Regions from separate parts of the Solwaraspora sp. WMMD406 genome, predicted to be linked through region 1. Evidence: riboswitches for the same ligand, from Rfam matches in the RefSeq annotation. Region 1 holds a riboswitch; the other holds the start of a gene.
The links. A riboswitch is a leader RNA that binds a small molecule or an ion and turns the genes downstream of it on or off. The one in region 1 is predicted to bind cyclic di-AMP.

Region 1 (4,448 bases):
CGAACAGCCGCCAGTCGACGTGTGGCGACGCCCCCAGCTCGCCGGCGAGCCGGGCCACCCGGGCGACGTCGTCGACCGGATGCGCCCGCCCGGCCAGGTAGGCCTCGTCGTCGCTCTCCTCCGGCGGGAACGAGTGGAGCGCGTAGCGGCCGTCGCGCTCCAGGTCTCGACGCTTGGGCGAGTCGATGATGAAGCAGAACAACCCGTGCTGGGTGATCACCGGGGAGACCGGGTGCACACGCGGGCCGCCGTCGGCCCGGACCGTGGCGAGGTAGCCAAGGCCGGGACCGTACTGCTGCATGAGGAGTCGGATCGCCGTGGCCAGCCGGGGCTCGTCGGCTGCGAACTCGGACCAGGTCGCCATGCCGACAGCCTATCGAACATGTGTTCGAATATCCAGCGAACGCGCTGCCCGTGCCCGCTGCGCGCGGCACGGTCGCTATGGTGTGACGATGCTCCTCTCCGACCGGGACATCGTCGCGGAGACCAAGAACGGCAACCTGTCGCTCGATCCGTTCGAGCCCGCACTCATCCAGCCGTCCAGCATCGATGTCCGGCTCGACCGCTACTTCCGAGTCTTCAACAACCACCTCTACACCCACATCGACCCGTCGACCCGACAGGACGACCTGACGTCCCAGGTCGAGGTCCCGGCGGGCGACCCATTCGTGCTGCACCCCGGCGAGTTCGTCCTCGCCTCCACACTCGAGGTCGTTTCCCTGGGCGACGCGCTCGCCGCCCGGCTGGAGGGCAAGTCGAGCCTGGGGCGGCTGGGGCTGCTGACCCACTCGACCGCCGGCTTCATCGATCCAGGATTTTCCGGCCACGTCACGCTGGAGCTCTCCAACGTCGCCAACCTGCCGATCAAGCTGTGGCCGGGGATGAAGATCGGCCAGCTGTGCATCTTCCGGCTCTCCTCCGCCGCCGAACACCCCTACGGATCGTCGGTCTACGGTTCGCGCTACCAGGGGCAACGTGGACCGACTCCGAGCCGTTCGTGGAAGCAGTGGCGGACCTGGCCAACCGGCTGAGCCAGATGGCGAAAGGCGCCCTCCCAAGCCGGGGGGAGACCTGGGAGGACGCCTTTCCTGGTGGCCGGTGCCGCCGCACGACGGGGGAATCTGCGGCGTGCGCCAGGCCATGGGGAGGAGTGGAGCTATCCGGGCCTGCCGTAGCTGTGAACGTCAGAACCGATCTTGCGCATCTGGACCGGTTCACCGGCGCGTGAGGCGTGCACGATCCATCCGTCGCCGACGTACATGCCGACGTGCGACAGACCGCTGTAGTAGAAGATCAGGTCGCCGGGACGGAGTTCGGATCGGCTGACGCTCGGGATCACCTGACGTTGCCGGGCGGCGTTGTGCGGCAGCGAGACGCCACCCTGTCGCCACGCGGCCGAGGTCAGTCCGGAACAGTCGTAGCTGTTCGGACCCCCGGACCCCCAGACGTACGGTTTGCCGATCTGCGCGCAGGCGAACGTGACCGCCTTGCCCGCCGCGCCGCCCGGGTAGCTCGCCGGGCAGGGCGCCGGGCGCAGCGAGCCGAGCGTGGTGGTCGACCCGTACGCCTCGAGCCGCAGGTCCTGCAGCCGGTCGACTTCGGCGTCGATCTCCTTGGCCTTGGCCGCCAACTGCGCTTCGGTACGGGTCAACTCGACCACGAGCGCGTCGAGCGGTTCCTTCTGGGCGGCGTACTCCTCCTTGAGGTCGACCACCGCCTGCACGTCGCGGGCCTGCCGACGGGCGAACTGGTCGAGCAGCTCGAGCTGGTCGGCGAGGGCGGTCGGGGTGCCGTTCGTCAGGATCGCGTTGACCATCGAAGGGCTGCCGCCCTTGTATGACCGGGCGGCGAACTCACTGACCCGGTCCATGGCCAGATCGATCTGAATCTGCAGCGGCTGGATCTTGTCGGCGAGTGCTTTCGCCTGCTTCTTCTTGGCGTTGAGGTCCTGGCGGACCGCGTTGTGCCGTTCGATCGTGGGCTCGAGCTCGGCCCACACCTCGTCGATCTGGGCTTCGATCTGCGCGACGGTCGGTTGGGCCTGGACCGGTGCCGCGGTCAACAGCAGACCGACACCGGTGGTGACGGCGAGCGCGGCGTCGACGAACCGTCGACGGGTACGGCGTGGCTGGCGCGGCTCGCGGTCCCGGTCGGGCCACTCGGAGCTCAGCCGCAGGGCTTTCCTAGCCACCGGACTCCTTCTCCCCAGACCGCCTACCGGGTTAGCTGACGGGTTCGGGCGGAAGAGAGACGCCCTACCGCAGGGAAGCTGCGGACTCACCCCGAGGTGCCTGGGTCCCCGGTTCGTTGTGCGCGACGATTCGGCGGTGTCGGGCCGAGGCCAACCGGGGTGGCTGGCGTCCTCCCGACTCGACGATCCCCAAGAGTAGAGAGTGGCGTTCTTCAGACGCAAGCGACTAGACTACTCATTTCTTTGCGTGAACGTACGATCGCAATTAGTATCGCTGTTCGTCGATCAAACGTTCGAATGAAGCGGGTGGGCCGCCTGATATCGAGACGACCCACCCGAGCGGCCCGCTCGCCGACCGACTATCGCCGCGCCGCACCACCCCTGCCGCCGACCTGCACGATCAACCCACGCGCCGGAATCCAGCGACCGGCATGTGATCGATGTTCTCCATTTGCACCGGCTGTCCCGCGCGGGGCGCGTGCACCATGAGACCGTTTCCGATGTACAAACCCACGTGATGTAGATCACTAAAGAAGAAGACCAAATCGCCCGGTCTGGCCTCCGAACGGCTGATCGAACGGCCCTCGTTCCACTGGGCACCGGTGTAATGAGTCAGCCGTACGCCCGCCTGCGCCCAGGCGTACTGGGTCAGGCCGGAACAGTCGAATGCGTTCGGCCCGGTGGCCCCCCAGACGTACGGCTTGCCGAGTTGGGCACACGCCGTCCGGACCGCGGTTCCGGCCGCACCACCGACCGACACCGCCGGACAGGGCCCCGACGCGCCGGAGCCTCCGCTCGTGCTCGCCGTCCGGTACGCGGCGGTACGCATCTGCTCCAAGCGGTCGATCTCCGCGTCGATCGCTTTACGCTTGGCCGCGAGTTCGGCGTCCTGCTGCTGCTGGGTGGCAATGAGCTCGTCGAGGGTCCGCTTCTGCGCCAGATATTCGTCCCGGGTGGCGAGCACCGCAGCGATCTGCTCATGCCGCTGCTTGGTCAGCCGGTCGAGCACGAGGAGTTGATCGGCGAGACTGGTCGGCGACCCCGTTGTCAGCAAGGCGTTGAGCTCGCTCGACGGACCCGTACGGTAATAGCGGTTCGCGACCTCGCCGATCTCGTCGGCGGCGAGGTCGGCCTGCAGCGACAGCGGACGGATCCGCTCGTCCAGGTCGGCGGCCTTCTTCTGATTGGCCCGAAGTTCGCTGTGCACCTTGTTGTACTGCTCGATGACCGGTTCGAGCTTCAGCCACTGAGCGTCGAGCTCGGCCTCGATCTCGGCCAGCGTGGGCTCCGCCTGAGCCGGGACGGCCGGCAGCAGCGTCAAGACCAGCGGCACCAGCACGGCCAGGATTGCTCGGCCCGAGATCACCAATGAACGCTTCACGTATCCGAATTGCGACCGAGAGTAATCTCGGGTGTGCGAATGGGTGAGCACACGTGCCATTGGCAGCGACTCCTTCATTAACGATCGCCGGGGCCTCGCGGGCGGGGGAACGGAGGCCGACATCCGCAGCGGTCGGGCTCCCACCTTATTGGAATCGCCGCCGAACCTTCAAGACGGTGTCGCGGGCGCATACCGTCAGACCGGGTTAGCGTGACGTCATGAGTGCGCTCATCCTGGCCGAGGAACTCACCCTGCTCGCCTACGACGACCAGTCAGGTGACCCGATAGTCGGATCGCCCGAGCTGGACTACGCCGTCAGTGGAGCCATCCTGCTCGATCTCGCCCTCGACGGTGCGGTCACCGTCCACCCCGACGGTACGGTCCACCCCGACGGTACGGTCCACCCCGACGATGCGGGCACCGTCCACCCCGACGATGCGGGCACCGTCCATCCCGACGGTACGGTCGCGGCTGCGACGGCCGGGCCGGCGGAAGCCGATCGTCGTCATCTCGACCGGGCCGCGGCAACCATCAGGGCCGCCGACCCGCACCCGGTCGAACACTGGATCGTCGAGTTGTCCCACAAGCTGGTCCCCCGGATCCTCGACGGGCTGGTCACCGCTGGCGTGCTGCGTCGAGAGCGGGACCGGGTGTTCTGGGTGTTTCCGCACACCCGCTTCGCCGCCCCCGACAGCAGGCGCCCACCGGCGGAGGCCGAGGCCCGTACCCGGCTGCGGAGCGCCGTCCGACACTCGTCCGACCCGGTGGACGAGCGGACCGCCGCGCTGGGGGCGTTGGTGCACGCCCTCGACGCCGACGAACTGCTCCGCGAGGTCGTCTCTCCCGCTGACGGCAGCGCTGCGACGACGACCGACG
Region 2 (4,448 bases), 660 kb from region 1:
CAACGCAAGTACCTCGACGACTTCTGGGACCACTCCGACGTACGGGTCGACGGGGACCCGGAGATCCAGCAGGCGGTCCGCTTCGGCCTGTTCCACGTGCTGCAGGCCGGGGCCCGCGCCGAGCAGCGGCCGATCGCGGCCAAGGGTCTGACCGGTCCCGGGTACGACGGGCACGCGTTCTGGGACACCGAGATGTTCGTGCTGCCGGTGCTGACCTACACCCAGCCGGCGGCGGTCGCCTCGGTGCTGCGCTGGCGGCACTCGACCCTGGACCAGGCGCGGGAACGGGCCCGGATGCTCGGGCTCAACGGGGCGGCCTTCCCGTGGCGCACCATCCGGGGGCAGGAGTGTTCGGCGTACTGGCCGGCCGGCACCGCCGCCTTCCACGTCGCGGCGGACATCGCCGACGCGGTCCGGCGCTACGTGCAGGCAACCGGAGACGCCGAGTTCGAACGCGAGATCGGTCTCGAACTGCTGGTCGAGACGGCCCGGCTGTGGCGTTCGCTCGGGCACCACGACCGGCACGGGCGGTTCCACATCGACGGGGTGACCGGGCCGGACGAGTACACCGCGGTCGTGGACGACAACATCTACACCAATCTGATGGCGCAGCGGAACCTGCTGTCGGCGGCCGACTGCGCACTGCGGTACGCCGACCGGGCCTGGGTGCTCGGCGTCGACGACGAGGAGACTGCCGCCTGGCGGGACGCGGCGCTGTCGATGCACATTCCGTACGACGACGAACTCGGGGTGCATCCGCAGTCGGCCGGGTTCACCCGGCATCAGGAGTGGGATTTCCAGGGCACCCCGCAGGACCACTATCCGCTGCTGCTGCACTATCCGTACTTCGATCTCTACCGCAAGCAGGTGGTCAAGCAGGCCGACCTGGCGTTGGCGATGCACTGGCGGGGGGACGCCTTCACCGACGAGGAGAAGGTCCGCAACTTCGCCTACTACGAGCGCCGTACGGTTCGTGACTCGTCGCTGTCGGCGTGCACCCAGTCGGTGATCGCCGCCGAGACGGGACATCTCGAACTCGCCCACGACTACATGGGCGAGGCGGCGTTGATGGACCTGCACGACATCAACCGCAACACCCGGGACGGCATCCACGTCGCGGCGCTCGCCGGGGCGTGGATCGCCTTGGTGGCCGGGTTCGGCGGGATGCGGGACCACACCGGTGAACTCTCCTTCGCACCCCGGTTGCCGCAACGGATCAACCGGCTGGAGTTCGCCATGATGTGGCGGGGGATGCGGTTGCGGGTGTCCGTCCAGCGCGACGAGGTCACGTACTCGTTGCGCGACGGCGACCCGAACGCCAGCATCGACCTGACCCACCACGGCGAGCCGATCACCGTCGCCGCCGACAAGCCGGTGACCAAGACGATCCCGACCGCTGGTCCGTCCGGGCCGCCGCCGCAGCAGCCGGCGGGCCGGTCCCCGGTGCGTCGTTCGGCCCGCACGGACTGACCGGCTGGCGGCACCGTCCTACCCTCCACGCCTGTTCGAGGTGCCGCCGTCCACGCCTGTTCGAGGTGCCGCGCCGGTCGGGTCGTCCAGACCGGCCGGCGCGGCACCCGTCACAGCAGAGACAGATGTACGTGGTTGGTGTGGTCGCTGCTCGGGTCGCCCCCGGCGCCGCTGTAGGAACTCCAGCCGGTGGTCGGGGACCAGAACTGGCGGTACCAGATGACGTAGAGGATGCCGAGCTTGTCGGCGTTGCGGACCAGGAACGCGGTCAGGTTGTTGCCGTAGAGCCGGGCGTCGCCGGTCGCGTCTCCGCCGAAGCCACTGGACTGCATCGAGAAGTCGCAGGCCCGGCCCTTCGGGTGTTCGAACGGGCCACCTGGCCGGAAGCAGGAGACGAAGCGGGTGAACCCGGCCTTCTTGGCTTCGTTGAGCGCGTGCATCGTGCGTGGGGTGATGCAACCGTTCGTGGTGGGGTCGTCCAGGCTGCACGACTGCGAGGGCCAGGAGCCGTCCGAGTTGCGTGGCGCCTGGGCGGCCACCGGTGAGGTCGCCGAGACGAAACCGTTGGTGGCCACCGCTCCGACCAGCTGCAGCGCCTTCTCGGCCTCCCGCTTCTGCCGGGCCATCACTTCGAGTTGCTGCTCCTCGCGGGCCACCTCGGCGTCGATCGCGGCCTTGGCCCGCTCGGCCTGCTCCCGAGCCTCGTTGAGTTCCCGTACCCGCTTGTTGTCGTGCATGGCGATCATGTCCAGGCCTTCGGCCCGGTCCAGCAGATCGTCCGGGCTGGCGCTGTTGAGTAGCACCATGACCGGGGTGATCCGACCCAGCCGGTAGGAGTTGGAGGCGACCTGCCCGATTTGCGGAGTTAGCGCCGCCAGGCGGTCCTCGACCTTCTCCAGTTCGAGGCTGAGCTGCAGCTGTCGCTTGCGGGACTCCTCGACGGCAGCCTTGGCTTCGACGAATCCGCGACCGGTGGAGTCCAGCACTTCACTCAGCAGCGGGGGCGCGCCTTCGCCCTCCGGCGTGGACGGCGCGGCGGCGGCGGAAGACGGGGCGACGAGGCCGCCGGCGAGCAGGGCGGTGACGGCGACGAGCGCCGAGGCCAGCGTGAACCGCCGGCGGAGGGGTGCGGTCATCCTGTTCCTTTCCTTGGCCGCCGACCGAGTTAGCTGACGGGTTCGGGACGGAACGATCCCTACCGCGTGATCGCGGATTCACCCCAGTGGAACCTGGTTCCCCGGCTCACCCCGGAGGGTGATTGGGCGGCGGTCACCGCCGGCACCGGGGGGCGCCACCGGGCGGAGACCGCCGGCAAGCTTACCGGATCGGTGAGCGGCTTCGACACCTCGATGGGCGTCACTGAGCAGCAAAATCACGTTAACGGACAACGCTTTCGGTAACGTCCACTGTCTGCATTCGAGGGTGCACCGGGGGTTGCCGGATGGGTGATGCCATCCCACTCCACGATCACGCTTTGAAGGGATAAGGTCTCATAAAGGCGTTTTGTTTATCAGTCCGGTCCATCGACGGCAGGGTGGGGGCGTGGCGTGCCGGAACAGAGTTCCTCCGACCCCGGGGCACCGGGTTCCTCCGATCCTGAGGCACCGACCGATGATCCGGTCGTGGTCATCGGTCTCGGCCGGTTCGGCGGACAGGTCGCCGGTTCGCTGCGGCGGCTCGGTCACGAGGTCCTCGGCATCGACGACCATCCCAAGCGGGTGCAGCACTGGGCGGACCGGCTGCCCCGGGCGGTCGAAGCCGACGCCACCGACGAGGCGGTGCTGCGGCAACTGGGCGTGGGTGGATACCGCCGGGCTGTTGTCGGCATCGGTTCGGACATCGAGGCGAGCATCCTCACCGTGGTGGCGCTGACCGAGGTCGGTGTGGCGGAGATCTGGGCGAAGGCGATCACCGCCAAGCACGGGCGCATCCTGGCGTCCGTCGGCGCGGATCACGTGATTTTCCCCGAGGCGGCCATGGGCGACCGGGTGGCGCACCTGCTGGCCAGCAAGATGATCGACTTCATCGAGTTCGACGACGGGTTCGCGATCGCCAAGGTCTGTGCCCCGCCGCAGGCGGCCGGCCAGACGCTGGCCCGGTCACGGCTGCGCCAGCAGTACGGCATCACCGTGGTCGGAATCAAGGAGCGGGACGCGGACTTCCGCTACGCCGGCCCGGAGACGGTGATCCCGCCGGACGCGTTGCTGATCGTCGCCGGTGCGACCGCCCAGGTCGAGAAGTTCGGTCGCTGACTCGTCCGTCCTGCGGGCGTCCCGGCCTGGTCCGGCGGGCCAACGGTCGATGTCGGAAGGGTTTCCGGTGATCGTCCGCCTCTGATCCAGGTCGTAACCGTCTCGTCACGCCTTCATTTCGTGAGCTGATCAGGCTTTGGACTTTCGCAAACTCGTGACTCAGGCTACAGTCCTCCCATGGGAGCGCTTCCATTGATGGATGTGCACCCCGAACGGTGAACTACGTATGGCGCGACGAGGCCTTGCCTCATCCGCGCCGACCGCTCAGCCGTACGGCTGGCGGCGGGCCAGCCCGGACTCCGCCGCCAGCCACGCACCACCTGTCGAGAGGAGGTGGAACCAGAGCCACTCGCGTGGCCCGGCTCCCGCGCGTCACGCACGACCTGGACGCCATTCCACTCGTGCGTGTGAGTAACTGATGGTGGGGACGGGGGTTGCCCTCCCCGTCCCCACGCTAGTCCCCGATTGTTACGACGTGGAATCGCCGACAAGTCAGGACCGCGACGCCGGTTCGACCGACAGCCTCACCCAGCCCGCCGATGTATCGGCGGGCTTGATTGTGTATAGGTCCCGGACGAGATCGATCACCGTGGCCCTCGTCGGACGGGGCGAGGTGCTGGTGGTGAAGATCGTTCCCGCAGCTCGCGGTCGGTTCCGTCGGGTGGCGACCGGTGTCGGGGTGGCGCCGCAGATGGTGGGCCGGCGACGTTCGGGCGCTCGCGGCGG

Region 2: linked by a shared signal. The riboswitch ahead of O7632_RS05385 (hypothetical protein) and the one ahead of O7632_RS02310 (NlpC/P60 family protein) in region 1 are both predicted to bind cyclic di-AMP.

Annotation. Positions count from the first base shown of each region.
Region 1 is NZ_JARUBF010000001.1:534,569-539,016, forward strand. It holds gene O7632_RS02300 (pyridoxamine 5'-phosphate oxidase family protein) at 1-364, opposite strand, end outside; gene dcd (dCTP deaminase) at 453-1,031, shown strand; gene O7632_RS02310 (NlpC/P60 family protein) at 1,157-2,191, opposite strand; cyclic di-AMP (ydaO/yuaA leader) riboswitch at 2,197-2,337, opposite strand; gene O7632_RS02315 (C40 family peptidase) at 2,592-3,650, opposite strand; gene O7632_RS02320 (GPP34 family phosphoprotein) at 3,791-4,448, shown strand, end outside.
Region 2 is NZ_JARUBF010000001.1:1,197,848-1,202,295, forward strand. It holds gene O7632_RS05380 (glycoside hydrolase family 65 protein) at 1-1,470, shown strand, start outside; gene O7632_RS05385 (hypothetical protein) at 1,581-2,606, opposite strand; cyclic di-AMP (ydaO/yuaA leader) riboswitch at 2,609-2,745, opposite strand; gene O7632_RS05390 (TrkA family potassium uptake protein) at 3,099-3,722, shown strand.